One region of the Streptomyces sp. NPDC002785 genome, then DNA from elsewhere that is predicted to be linked to it. Evidence: riboswitches for the same ligand, from Rfam matches in the RefSeq annotation. Region 1 holds a riboswitch; the other holds the start of a gene.

Region 1 (6,884 bases):
CATGACCATGGCTTTCGCCTTGGGTGGGGCCGTGGTCACCGCCGGCACCGCACAGGCCGACGGCTGCTACACCTGGACCCGCCCCCTGTCCCCGGGCGCCACCGGCAATGACGTCGTCCAGCTCCAGATACGGGTGGCCGGCTACCCCGGCTACAACTCCGTGCTCGCCGTCGACGGCTCCTACGGACCGGCCACCACCGCCGCCGTCAAGCGCTTCCAGGCCGCCTATGGCCTCGCCGCCGACGGCATCGCGGGCCCGGCCACCCAGGCCAAGATCTATGAACTCCAGGACGACGACTGCACCCCGATCCACTTCACGTACGCCGAGCACAACCAGTGCAATACGACCTGGGCGGGTGGTGCCGTCGCGGCGGGCACGGCGAAGGCCAACGCCCTGAGCACCATGTGGAAGCTGGAGGCGCTGCGGCACGCGCTCGGTGACCAGTCGATCCGGATCACCAGCGGCTTCCGCTCCACCTCCTGCAACAGTGCGGTCGGCGGCGCGTCCAACAGCCGTCATCTGTACGGGGACGCGGCCGACCTCGGCGCCGGACCGCACACCCTGTGCACCCTCGCCAAGGAGGCCCGCAACCACGGCTTCAACGGGATCCTCGGCCCGGGCTACCCGGACCACGGCGACCACGTCCACGTCAACCAGGGCCCCAGCCGCTTCTGGTCGGCGCCGAACTGCGGCATCTGACACACGAGGGCCCCGTGCGCCGGTTCGTCCGAACCGGCGCACGGGGCCCTTCCGTGCGCCGCGTCAGGCTGTCTTCGCCGTCGGGTGCGTCGCGCCCGTCGTCCGGACCACGGCGCCCCTGCCTCAGAAGCCGGGCCAGGATCTAGAAGTCGTCGTCGAAGGCGACCGAGCCCTCCACCGCCACCTGGTAGGCGGACGGCCGGCGCTCGAAGAAGTTCGTCAGCTCCTGCACGCCCTGCAGCTCCATGAACGAGAACGGGTTCTCGGAGCCGTAGACCGTCGGGAAGCCCAGCCGGGTGAGCCGCTGGTCGGCCACGCACTCCAGGTACTGCCGCATCGACTCCGTGTTCATGCCCGGCAGACCATCGCCGCACAGATCGCGGCCGAACTGCAGCTCCGCGTCGACGGCCTCCTTCAGCATGTCGATGACCTGCTGCTGCAGCTCGTCGTCGAAGAGGTCCGGCTCCTCCTCGCGGACGGTGTCCACAACCTCGAACGCGAAGTTCATGTGCATCGTCTCGTCGCGGAACACCCAGTTGGTGCCCGTGGCGAGACCGTGCAGCAGACCCCGCGAGCGGAACCAGTAGACGTACGCGAACGCGCCGTAGAAGAACAGCCCCTCGATGCACGCCGCGAAGCAGATCAGGTTCAGCAGAAAGCGGCGGCGGTCGGCCTTCGACTCAAGCCGCTCGATCTTCTCGACCCCTCCCTCCCCATCCAGGGCGGCCATCCACTTGAAGCAGAACTGTGCCTTCTCACGGATGGACGGAATCTCCTCGACCGCGTCGAACGCGGCGGCACGGTCGTCCGGATCGGGCAGATAGGTGTCCAGCAGCGTCAGATAGAACTGGACATGCACGGCCTCCTCGAAGAGCTGCCGCGACAGATACAGCCGCGCCTCGGGGGAGTTGATGTGCTTGTACAGCGTCAGCACGAGGTTGTTGGAGACGATCGAGTCGCCCGTCGCGAAGAACGCTACGAGCCGGCCGATCATGTGCTGCTCGCCGGGGGAGAGCTTGGCGAGGTCGGCGACGTCGGAGTGGAGGTCGACCTCCTCCACCGTCCAGGTGTTCTTGATCGCGTCGCGGTAGCGCTCGTAGAAGTCCGGGTAGCGCATGGGCCGCAGGGTCAGCTCGAAGCCCGGGTCGAGCAGGTTCTTCTCTGAGTCGGTGGAGCTCATCACTGGCAGGCCTCGCAGGACTCGGGGTTTTCCAGGGAGCAGGCGATCGCGTCGGCGTCGGGCGTCGAAGCCTGCTGTGCGGGGATGGGGGCGGTGGCCGCGGCCCGGCCGGAGGCCGCACGGGCGATCCGGGTCGCCGGGCGCGAGCGCAGGTAGTACGTCGTCTTCAGCCCCTGCTTCCAGGCGTACGCGTACATCGAGGAGAGCTTGCCGATCGTCGGCGTCTCCAGGAACAGGTTCAGCGACTGGCTCTGGTCGAGGAACGGCGTACGGGCCGCCGCCATGTCGATCAGACCGCGCTGCGGGATCTCCCACGCCGTGCGGTACAGCGCTCGCACATCCTCCGGGATCCAGGCGAAGCCCTGCACGGAACCGCTCGCCTCGCGCAGCGCCTCACGGGTCCGCGCGTCCCACACGCCGAGTTGCTTCAGCTCCTCCACCAGATACGCGTTGACCTGGAGGAACTCACCGCTGAGCGTCTCGCGCTTGAAGAGATTGGAGACCTGCGGCTCGATGCACTCGTACACACCCGCGATCGAGGCGATCGTCGCCGTCGGTGCGATGGCGAGCAGCAGCGAGTTGCGCATCCCGGTCTTCGCGACCCGGGCGCGCAGCGCGTCCCAGCGCTCCGGCCAGTTCAGCTCGGTGTCGTAGTGGTCGGGGTGCAGCACACCGCGTGCGGCACGCGTCTCGGACCACGCGGGCAGCGGGCCGGACCGTTCGGCGAGCGTGCAGGACGCCTCGTACGCCGCGAGCATGATCCGCTCGGAGATCTTCGTGGAGAGCGCGCGGGCCTCGGGGGAGTCGAACGGCAGGCGCAGCTGGAAGAAGACGTCCTGCAGACCCATGGCGCCCAGGCCGACGGGGCGCCACTTCGCATTGGACCGGCCGGCCTGCTCGGTCGGGTAGAAGTTGATGTCGACGACCCGGTCGAGGAAGGTCACGGCGGTACGGACGGTGGAGTCCAGCCGCTCCCAGTCGATCTCGCCATCGGCCACGAACGCCCCGAGGTTGACCGAACCGAGGTTGCAGACGGCCGTCTCGCCGTCGTCGGTGACTTCGAGGATCTCGGTGCACAGGTTCGACGAGTGGACGACGCGGCCCGGCTCGGCGGTCTGGTTCGCGGTGCGGTTGGAGGCGTCCTTGAACGTCATCCAGCCCTGGCCGGTCTGCGCGAGGGTACGCATCATCCGGCCGTACAGCTCACGGGCCGGAATCGACTTGCGGGCCAGCCCCTTGGCCTCGGCGGCCCGGTACGCGGCGTCGAACTCGTCGCCCCACAGGTCGACCAGTTCGGGCACGTCGGCGGGCGAGAACAGCGACCAGTCGCCGTCCGCGTCGACCCGGCGCATGAACTCGTCCGGGATCCAGTGCGCCAGGTTGAGGTTGTGCGTACGACGCTGGTCCTCACCCGTGTTGTCGCGCAGCTCCAGGAATTCCTCGATGTCCGCGTGCCAGGTCTCCAGGTAGACGGCGGCGGCGCCCTTGCGACGGCCACCCTGGTTCACGGCGGCGACCGAGGCGTCGAGCGTCTTCAGGAACGGCACGATGCCGTTGGAGTGCCCGTTGGTGCCACGGATCAGCGAACCGCGGGCGCGGACACGGGAGTACGAGAGACCGATGCCGCCCGCGTGCTTCGACAGCCGCGCCACCTGGTGGTAGCGGTCGTAGATCGAGTCGAGCTCGTCGAGCGGGGAGTCCAGCAGATAGCAGGAGGACATCTGCGGGTGCCGGGTGCCGGAGTTGAACAGCGTCGGCGAGGACGGCAGGTAGTCGAGGCGGCTCATCAGCCCGTACAGCGCCGCGACTTCGTCCAGGGCGCGCTTCGAATCGTCCTCGGCGAGCCCGGCCGCGACGCGCAGCATGAAGTGCTGCGGCGTCTCGATGACCTGGCGGGTGTGCGGGTGGCGCAGCAGATACCGGCTGTGCAGGGTCCGCAGCCCGAAGTAACCGAAGCGGTCGTCGGCGCCGTCGGCGAGCGAACGCTCCACCAGCGCGTCGAGTGCGGCCGCGTGCAGCGCGACGAACTCGGCGGTACGGTCCGCGATCAGGCCCTCGCGGTGTCCGACGGCGACCGAGGCGGAGAAGGACACCGCGCCCTGACCGGCCGCCTCGTCCGCGATGGTGCGGGTCAGCAGCCTGGCCGCGAGCCGGGAGTAGGCGGGGTCCTCGGAGATCAGTCCTGCGGCGGACTCCGTGGCCAGCGAGCGCAACTCCGCCTCGTCCGCCCGGGCGCTGCGGCCGCGCAGCGCGGCGGCGGCGACGCGACCGGGGTCGGTGTCGGGCAGATCGACGGTGAGGTCGGTCAGGGTCCGCAGAAGTGCGGTCCCCGGTCCGTCGTGTGCGGTTCCCTCGGACTCGGCCGCTTCGGACACGGCGACTGAAGCCGGATCGGCTGGCGCGATGGTCACGAGCTGCTCTCCCTCGCTCGGCTCGGGGCCGGCGGAGAACGGGGCAGCCGGGCAGAGGCGGGCCCGCGTCGGGCAGCACTCATTACGGCGTCCACCGGCCCATCCGCGAGGCCCGGACGTCTGGCATCCGGTTCGGTCGAGCCGGATGCGCTGTCGGCAGGTCCTCGGACTTACTTGAAGGTGCGCAAAAGCACACCGAACACACCGTTGCGGGACAGTTCCGGATTCGCACCGGATTCCCCTGCGGCGACAGCGAGCATGAGCATACATGTGGGGGCCGCCCGGTGAGGCAGCCCCCACATGTTGTGTCACGCAATATGCGCCCGGGTGACGGGACAAGCCGTGCGATCTCCTCTTGGAGCAGACGAACGGCCCGCCGTGCCCCAGTGAGAAGGGCTCGACGGGCCGCCATCCGGCCGTGGGAGCGGTCGTCAGTGGCCGCCGCCCGGTGCCCCCGCCGTGGCCGGCGGGAGCTCCGCCCGGACGCCCGGGTCGCCCGCGTCGGCCGTGTAGTCGGCCGGGGAGGTCTCGTCGATTCCTGCGGGTGCCTTCGCCGCGTTCAGGACGAAGGTGAGCGCCACCGTCACCACCACGTTCAGCACGAACGCGGTCAGACCGATGTAACCGATCTCACCGATGCCCGGGATCTCCTTGGACGACCCGCCGAAGTGCGCCTGGGTCGGGCTGGCGACCCCGTACGCGGCCACCGTCCCGTACACCATGCCGACCGCCCAGCCCGCGAGCAGCGCCCAGCGGTGGAACCACCGGGTGAACAGGCCGCCGACCAGGGCCGGCATCGTCTGGAGGATCCAGATTCCGCCGAGCAGCTGGAAGTTGATCGCGACCGTCTTGTCCATGGTGAGGACGAAGACGAGCGCACCGACCTTCACCAGCAGCGACACCAGCTTGGAGACCTTCGTCTCCTGGGCCGGGGTCGCGTCGGGCTTCAGGAAGTCCTTGTAGATGTTCCGGGTGAAGAGGTTCGCCGCAGCGATCGACATGATTGCGGCAGGCACCAGCGCGCCGATGCCGATCGCGGCGAACGCCACCCCGGCGAACCAGTCGGGGAACATGTTCTCGAACAGCTGCGGGATCGCCAGCTGTCCGTTGTCCACCTTGACTCCGGCGGCGATCGCCATGAAGCCGAGCAGCGCCAGCAGGCCCAGCATCAGCGAGTACAGCGGCAGGATCGTGGTGTTGCGCCGGATCACATTGCGGCTGCGACTGGAGAGCGTCGCCGTGATCGAGTGCGGGTACATGAAGAGTGCCAGCGCGGAACCCAACGCGAGTGTGGCGTAACCCCATTGGCCCGCCTCACCCGGCGCGAGCGCGCCGCGCGGCTTGCCGGTTGCCGGGTTGGTCTGCGAGAACGCCTCGCTCGCCTTGGCGAAGATGTCGTCGAAGCCGCCGAGCTTGATCGGGATGTAGATGATCGCCACCACGATGACCAGGTAGATCAGTCCGTCCTTGACGAACGCGATCAGCGCGGGCGCCCGCAGACCGGACGAGTAGGTGTACGCGGCGAGCACCGCGAACGCGATCAGCAGCGGCAGATCCTTGACGAACCAGTGGGTGTTCTCGCCACCGCCGACACCCATCACGTCCAGCACCGCCTGGATGCCGACGAGTTGGAGCGCGATGTACGGCATCGTGGCGAGGACGCCCGTGACGGCGACCGCCAGCGAGAGCCCCTTCGAGCCGAAGCGCCCGCGGACGAAGTCCGAGGTGGTCACGTACCCGTGCTTGTGCGAGACCGACCACAGCCGCGGCAGGAAGGTGAAGATCAGTGGGTACACGAGGATGGTGTACGGCACCGCGAAGAATCCTGCCGCGCCCGCCGCGTAGATCGCCGCGGGAACGGCGACGAAGGTGTACGCGGTGTACAGGTCGCCGCCGAGCAGGAACCAGGTGACCCAGGTGCCGAACGACCGCCCGCCCAGGCCCCATTCGTCGAGGCTGGCATCGTTCTCGGCCTTCCGCCAGCGTGCCGCCAGGAAGCCCATGACCGTGACGGCCAGGAAGAAGAAGATGAAGACACCGAGCGCGACGCCGTTCACGCCGTCCTTCATGCCGACGCACCCCCCTTGCGGGCGCGCTGGTCACGCTGCCACAGCTTGTACGCGATCATCGTGAGTGTGGTGGAGACCAGCACCCAGAGCATCTGGTACCAGTAGAAGAACGGAATACCGATGAAGGTGGGGTCCACCTTCGCATACGAACTCACCCAGAGCATCGCCACGAACGGCGCGATGAGGCAGAGGGCGATGACCACCCGCACGGGTGTGACGGTGGGTGGTTTTCCTTCTGGGCCTGCTGGCATGCGGCGACTCCGTCCCCTCGCTGATCACCTGGTGTAGTGCGCAGGAAATCTAGGGGAGGTTTCCGGTCACCGTCACCCCCTGTCCGCATTGCGGTCCGGCAACGGTCCCGCGAGCGGGTGCCCATGTTCGGAGTGCTGCCAAACGTACGACACTTGGTCCGTACCAAGGCATGCGAACGGCCCCCGTGGAGTGGTGGATTCCACGGGGGCCGCGACGGTTGTGCGTAGGGTGCGGTGGCCGGAATCGGTCGGCCGGTGCACCCGGACTCAGTC
Region 2 (6,884 bases), on a different contig from region 1:
CTCGCCGAAGCCGCGCGGCGGCTGGATCAGCACCACCACATTGCCGAACCGGAGCGAGGCGAGGACGATTTCGTCCCCGTCCACGTACAGCGAACCCGGCGGCTCGCCCCAGTGCTCCAGCATCGAGTCGCGCAGTCCCGGCTCCAGCTTGTCGAACCAGGCCCGGTAATCGGCGAGCGGCACACGCGCGGGGGCTGCCGCGAGCTGCTCCTCGGTCAGCCACTCCACGTCGTGGCCACCGGCGTTGATGAGACGGTGGATGAGCTCGTCACCGTTGTCGGGGTGCCCGTCGACTCCGTAGCCGGCGTCGCGCAGGGCGTCCAGGACCCGTACCGCGGATGCGGGCGTGTCCAGGCCGACGGCGTTGCCGACGCGCGAGTGCTTGGTCGGGTAGGCGGTGAAGACGAGGGCGAGCTTCTTCTCGGCGTTCGTCTTGTGCTTGAGAGCGGCGTGGCGCACCGCGATTCCGGCGACGCGTGCGGCCCGTTCGGGGTCGGCGCGGTACACCGGTACGTCGTCGGGGCCCTGCTCCTTGAAGGAGAACGGGACGGTGATCAGGCGGCCGTCGAACTCGGGAATCGCGACCTGCATCGCGGCATCCATGGGGGAGAGCGCGGCGTCCGACGCGTCCCACGCCGCGCGCGCGGAGGTCAGGCACAGGCCCTGCAGCACAGGGACGTTCAGATCGGCGAGCGCGCCGATGTCCCAGGCCTCGTCGTCGCCGCCGGCGGAGGCGTCCGACGCACGGGTGCCGCCTGCCGCGAGTACGGTGGCGACCAGGGTGTCGGCCCTGCCGAGCAGTTCGTAGAGACCGGCGTCCGCGCCGCGCAGCGAACCGCAGTACACGGGCAGCGCGTTGGCGCCACGGGCCTCGACGGCGTCGCAGAGTACGTCCACGAACGAGCTGTTCCCGGACAGCTGGTGCGCCCTGTAGAAGAGCACGCCGACGGTCGGGCGGCCCTCGACGAACTCGCGGCTGCCGTGCAGACCCCACTCGGGCATCTTCTGCGGCTCGGCGAAGCCGTGGCCGGTCAGCAGGACGGTGTCGGAGAGGAAGCGGGCCAGTTCGACGAGGTTTCCGGGGCCGCCCTCCACGAGGTAGCGCAGCGCCTCGGCGACAACACCGGCGGGCACGGACGACTCGGCCATCAGCTCCGCGTCCGGCACGGCCTCGCCGCCCAGCAGCACGGTCGGGATGCCGGACGCCTTGAGGACGGCCAGCCCGTCCTCCCAGGCCCGCTTGCCGCCGAGGAGACGGACGACGGCGACGCAGGAGCCCTCGATCAGCGCGGGGAGTTCCTCGTGGGCGTCGACGCGGGTGGGGTTGCCGATCCGGTACGGCGCGCCGGAGGCGCGCGCGGCGAGGAGGTCCGTGTCGGCGGTCGACAGCAACAGCACAGTGCTCATAGGGGCGTTCATGCGCGTGCTCCAGGTGCTCCGGGGGCGATGAAGGGAAGTCCTGACGGTGCGCCCGACTCGATGAGCCGCAGCAGTGCGTCGGTGTCCGCGTGTTCTTCGATGAGGTCGCCGAGGCGGTCGAGCTGTTCCTCGCGCAGCGCGGCGAAGTCGGTGTCGGGAGCGGGGACGAAACGCCGGCCGGCCGCCCGCGCGACCTCGGCCAGGAAACGGCGGCGGAATTCGTCGCTCTCCAGCGAGCCGTGCCAGTGGGTGCCCCACACGGCGCCGACCCGGCAGCCGTCCAGGCTGCGCCCTCGGCCGTCGGAGATGAACCCTTCCCCGCCGCGTACGTCTGCGACGCCGTGATGGATCTCGTACCCCTCGACAGCGGCGCCGAGCGCCTCGCCGACGGGGCGGGCGAGGGTCTTCTCGTGGTCGAAGCGGATGCGTACGGGCAGCAGGCCGAGGCCGTCGACGTGCCCGGCCCTCGACTCGACCTCGTCCTCGATGTGTTCGCCGAGGATCTGGAAGCCGCCACAGATGCCGAGGACCGGCCGGCCCTCGGCGGCGCGCCGTACCAGGGCGTCGGCGAGGCCGCGCTCGCGCATCCAGGCCAGTGCCTTCACGGTGCCGCGGGTGCCCGGCACGATGACGAGGTCGGCGTCGGCCAGTTCCTCGGCGCGGTCCACGAAGCGGACGACGACGCCCGGTTCGGCGGCCAGTGCGTCCATATCGGTGAAGTTCGACATCAGGGGTACGGCGCACACCGCGACGCGCATCACGTCGTCGCCGTGCGGTGGCGCGAGGACCGATTCGCGCACGGCTCCGCGCAGCGCTGTGCTGTTCTTGAAAGCGGGCCTCAGACCGTCCTCCTCGTCGATCCCGAGGCCGTGGGCGAAGGGGAGCACCCCGTACGTCTGCCGCCCGGTGATCCCGCGCAGCATCTCCAGACCCGGCTCCAGCAGCGACACATCGCCGCGGAACTTGTTGACGAGGTAGCCGGCGATCAGCGACTGGTCCTCGGCGTCGAGCAGTGCCGTCGTACCGAAGAACGAGGCGAAGACGCCACCGCGGTCGATGTCGCCGACGACCACCACCGGGAAGCGTGCCGCCCGTGCGATGCCCATGTTCACGATGTCCGTGCGCCGCAGATTGATCTCGGCCGGACTGCCCGCCCCCTCGCAGATCACTGCGTCATACGTGTCCCGAAGCCGCTCCAGGCAGTCCACGACCGTGCCGAGAAGCGCCTCCTGCCTGCCTCCGTGGTAGCCGCGCGCGCTCATCTCGCCCACCGGTCTGCCCATCAGGACGACCTGGCTGGAGCGGTCGCTGCCGGGTTTGAGCAGGACCGGGTTCATCAGCGCGGTCGGCTCCACCCGGGCGGCCTGGGCCTGCATGGCCTGGGCGCGCCCGATCTCGGCGCCCTCGCGGGTGACGAACGAGTTCAGCGACATGTTCTGCGCCTTGAAGGGCGCCACCTTCACGCCCCGGCGCACGAGCCAGCGGCAGATGCCTGCCGTGACGACGCTCTTGCCCGCGTCCGAGGTGGTTCCGGCGACCAGCAGCCCGCCGCTCATGTGCTTCTCCGTCCTGCGATCCGATCTCCTGCGACCTGCAGTCCTGCGGACCGACGTCCTGCGATCCGTCGTGCGACGAGGCCCGCACCCAGGCGTCCCGCCACACACATGCCGAGAGCCAGCGCACTCACCCGGCGCGAGAGCCGTACCGCGCGTTCGATGTCCTCGGTCTCCACCGCCCGGCCCGTCTCCCCGTTGAGGACGGGGCGGTGTTCGACCCGGCCGCCGTACGCGAGGGTCCCGCCGAGCCGTACGCCGAGCGCACCCGCGAACGAGGCCTCCACCGGGCCCGCGTTGGGGCTCGGGTGCTTGGCCGCGTCGGCCCGCCACGCCCGTACCGCTCCAAGTGGCCGCCCCCCGGCGGCCACGGCGAGCAGGGCTGTGAGCCGGGCACCCGGCCAGCCCGCGAGGTCGTCGAGGCGGGCCGAGGCCCAGCCGTAGCGCCGGTGGCGGGGCGACTTGTGGCCGACCATGGCGTCGAGGGTGTTCGCGGCCCGGAAGGCGACGAGCCCGGGCACGCCGGCCAGCGCGCCCCACACCAGGGCGCCGACCACGGCGTCCGAGGTGTTCTCGGCCACGGACTCCACCACGGCGCGGGCGATCTGCGGTCCGTCGAGGGACTGCGGGTCGCGCCCGCACAGATGCGGCAGCCGCTCGCGGGCCGAATCGATGTCTCCGGCTGCCAGGGCGGCGCCGATGGTCCGGGCCTCACGCCCCAGGGACGTACCGCCGACGACGGACCAGGTGGTGGCCGCGGTCAGTGCGACGGAGACGGCGGGGTGGCTGCGTACGGCACGGGTGATCAGCGCGGCACCACCCGCGGCGCCTCCGGCGCAGACGAGCGTGTGCAGCGCGCCCCACCCTCGGTGGTCGCGCCAGAGACGGCGCTCGACGCCTGCTGCGGCCCGCCCGAAGGCGGCGACCGGATGTCCCCTGCGGGGGTCACCGAGCAGCAGATCGCCGATCAGACCGGCCGTGGCGCCGTACGCGAAAACGCGGTCGGCACGCACGGCTCAACCGGCCGTTACGCCTCGAAGGATCTTCGTACAGGCGGCTCTCGTCGAGAGCGCCACAGCAATGGACGCACGGCAGCCAGGCATGGCGATATGTCCTCACTCAGGGTCCGCGCCCTGGTTCGACGTGACCGGCGACGAGAGTCTCCTGGCTCCCGGATCCGCAGTTCCCCCGGCCTTCCAACCCGCTCGCGCGTGCCGTGACTTCCGGTGTGGGGGACTGCTCCCCGGTGACAGTGGCGGGACCGCGCCGGATTCGCACCGGCTTCCTCTGCTGTCGCCGTAATTGGCTCCGGCAGTCCACCACGCTCCGCGAACGCCCGTCAACCTGCCGTTGACCTGCGACGGGGCAGTGTGCTGAGCCCCACATCGGGCCGGGCACGCCACAACGGGCCGGACACGCGAGGTGTCCGGCCCGTTGCGGGAGTGCGCGGAGGAGGGCTCAGGCGACGATCAGATAGATCCCGTACGCGACCGCCGCAGCGCACAGCGCGAAACAGACGTACGCACCGGCGCGGGCCAGCAGCAGCGAGCCGCCGGAGCCGCCCTGCGCCGCCGGTTCGGGCTGCTTGGAGAGACCGACGATGCCCAGGGTGAAGAGACCCACCAGCGCGACGGTGACGACGAGGGAGACGCCGAAGACGGAGCCGAGGGCTGCCCAGTCGATTTTCATGCTGAATCCTTAGACGGCCGGCCTAGGCGGCTGACCTAGACGGTGGCGGGTCGCGCCGGCTCCTGGGTGGTTCCGGCCGGGGCCGGAATGGTGGTCTTGAGTTCCTGGGCCGCTGCCTGGGCCGCTGCCTGGGCCGCGGTGAGCGGCGGGCTGACGGCGGCGATGGCCGTGGTGACGACGCCTGCGGGCTCGGGCGTCGGCGCGACATCGCTGTGGCCGACCGGCTTGCGGCGCGACACCAGCCAGATCGCCCCGGAGCCCACGACCAGCAGCGCCGCGACGACAACGACACCCCAGGTGCCCTGCTTGGTGAGGAGTTCCGCGCCCGCGCCCACCAGGCCCGCGGCCGGCAGGGTCAGTCCCCAGGCGACGAACATCCGGGTGGCGGTGGACCAGCGGACCACGCCGCCCTGGCGGCCGAGGCCCGCGCCCATCACAGCGCCGGAGCAGGACTGGGTGGTGGAGAGGGAGAAGCCGAGGTGCGAGGAGGCCAGGATGACCGTGGCCGCACTGGTCTGGGCGGCGAAGCCCTGCGGCGGCTTGAGGTCGGTGAGGCCGCTGCCCATGGTGCGGATGATGCGCCAGCCGCCCAGGTAGGTGCCGAGTGCGATGGCCGTACCGGCACAGACGATGACCCAGACCGGCGGGTTGGAGCCGGGGTGCAGGACGCCACCGGTGACCAGGGCCAGGGTGATGATGCCCATGGTCTTCTGCGCGTCGTTGGTGCCGTGGGCGAGGGAGACCAGTCCGGCCGAGGCGATCTGACCGGCGCGGTAGCCCTTGGCGGTGGCCTTCTCCTGTGCGTCGTTGCGGATCTTCCCGCCGATCCGGTACGTCAGCCTGGTGGCCAGCAGCGCGGCCAGACCGGCGACGATCGGGGCGGCGACCGCGGGGAGCAGCACCTTGGTGACGACGGTGCCGCCGTTGACCGACGACCAGCCGGCCGACATCACGGCGGCGCCGATCAGGCCGCCGAACAGGGCGTGCGAGGAGCTGGACGGCAGTCCGACCAGCCAGGTCAGCAGATTCCACAGGATGGCGCCGACGAGTGCCGCGAAGATGACTTCTGTCCGCAGCCCGTTCTCGTTGATGATCCCGCCGGAGATCGTCTTGGCGACCTCCACCGACAGGAACGCGCCGACGAGGTTGAGAACGGCGGACATGGCCACCGCTGTCTTCGGTTTGAGTGCGCCGGTCGAGATGGTGGTCGCCATCGCGTTGGCGGTGTCGTGGAAACCGTTCGTGAAATCGAACACTAGAGCTGTCACGATCACAATCGCGAGCAGCAGCGTGATGTGTTCCATTTACCCAGGCAATCGTTCGACGTCATTGGCATGTGGACCGTAGGCAACCTGGATGAACGGAAGGTGAACTGAGCGGGGCGCTGTGGTGACTCCAACCGGAGTCGGGCCGTTCCGTTTGCCCTTCGTGGGGCGGTGTGGGCCGGGCGCATGGCCGATTCGGGTGGGGGCGGTGTCGCGGGGCTGGGCACGCACCTCTGCCGCGTGTCGTCAATCACCATGGCTCCGCCACACGCACCCGGCCCCACTCCTTCTTCTACCCCCCATTCGCCGGCCGGTCTTATCCGGCCGATCGCATGTCTGTTCGCCACCCGGGCTGGCAGGATCTCCGTATGAGCGATCAGCAGCGGGACGCGATCGAACGTGCGTGGGGCGGTGTCGTCGCCACCGCCCGCAGGACGGCGGCGGACGGCCTCGTCGTCGGGACCTCGGGAAATGTGTCGGCACGGGTCGGCGGGACGGTCCTGGTCACGCCGAGCGGAGTGCCGTACGACCGGCTTCGCCCCGAGGACGCCGTCGGCGTCGATCTGGAAGGCAACCGCGTTCTCGGCGAACTGGCCCCGACCAGCGAACTCCCGCTCCATCTCGCGGTCTACCGGAACAGCGACGCTGCCGCCGTCGTGCACACCCACGCGGTGCACGCCACGGCCGTCTCCACCCTGGTTCCCGAGGTCCCTTCGGTCCACTACGCCGCCGCCATGCTCGGGGGCCCCGTCCGGGTCGCGGCCTATGCCCGCTACGGGACCGAGGAGCTGGCCGAGAACATGCTCGCCGCCCTGAGGGGCCGTACGGGCTGCCTGCTCCAGAACCACGGAACCGTGACCTACGGAGCGACCCTGGACGAGGCGTACGACAGGACCGCCCAGCTGGAATGGCTCTGCCGGCTCTGGCTCGCCGCGAGCTCCGTCCCCGGACACACCCC

Evidence for each region. Region 1 has a riboswitch for cobalamin ahead of ABTZ94_RS14565 (ribonucleoside-diphosphate reductase subunit alpha). Riboswitches for the same ligand answer to the same signal wherever they lie in the genome.
Region 2: linked by a shared signal. The riboswitch ahead of ABTZ94_RS08030 (cobalamin biosynthesis protein) and the one ahead of ABTZ94_RS14565 (ribonucleoside-diphosphate reductase subunit alpha) in region 1 are both predicted to bind cobalamin.

Annotation. Positions count from the first base shown of each region.
Region 1 covers NZ_JBEOVN010000048.1:17,366-24,249, reverse strand. Annotated here, with positions in the region: gene ABTZ94_RS14575 (D-Ala-D-Ala carboxypeptidase family metallohydrolase) at 1-700, shown strand, start outside; gene ABTZ94_RS14570 (ribonucleotide-diphosphate reductase subunit beta) at 843-1,880, opposite strand; gene ABTZ94_RS14565 (ribonucleoside-diphosphate reductase subunit alpha) at 1,880-4,291, opposite strand; cobalamin riboswitch at 4,430-4,557, opposite strand; gene mctP (monocarboxylate uptake permease MctP) at 4,723-6,360, opposite strand; gene ABTZ94_RS14555 (DUF3311 domain-containing protein) at 6,357-6,611, opposite strand; gene ABTZ94_RS14550 (GntR family transcriptional regulator) at 6,879-6,884, opposite strand, start outside.
Region 2 covers NZ_JBEOVN010000019.1:35,935-42,818, forward strand. Annotated here, with positions in the region: gene cobN (cobaltochelatase subunit CobN) at 1-1,407, opposite strand, end outside; gene ABTZ94_RS08025 (cobyric acid synthase) at 1,416-2,975, opposite strand; gene ABTZ94_RS08030 (cobalamin biosynthesis protein) at 2,972-3,985, opposite strand; cobalamin riboswitch at 4,130-4,260, opposite strand; gene ABTZ94_RS08035 (hypothetical protein) at 4,431-4,661, opposite strand; gene ABTZ94_RS08040 (inorganic phosphate transporter) at 4,697-5,965, opposite strand; gene ABTZ94_RS08045 (class II aldolase/adducin family protein) at 6,295-6,884, shown strand, end outside.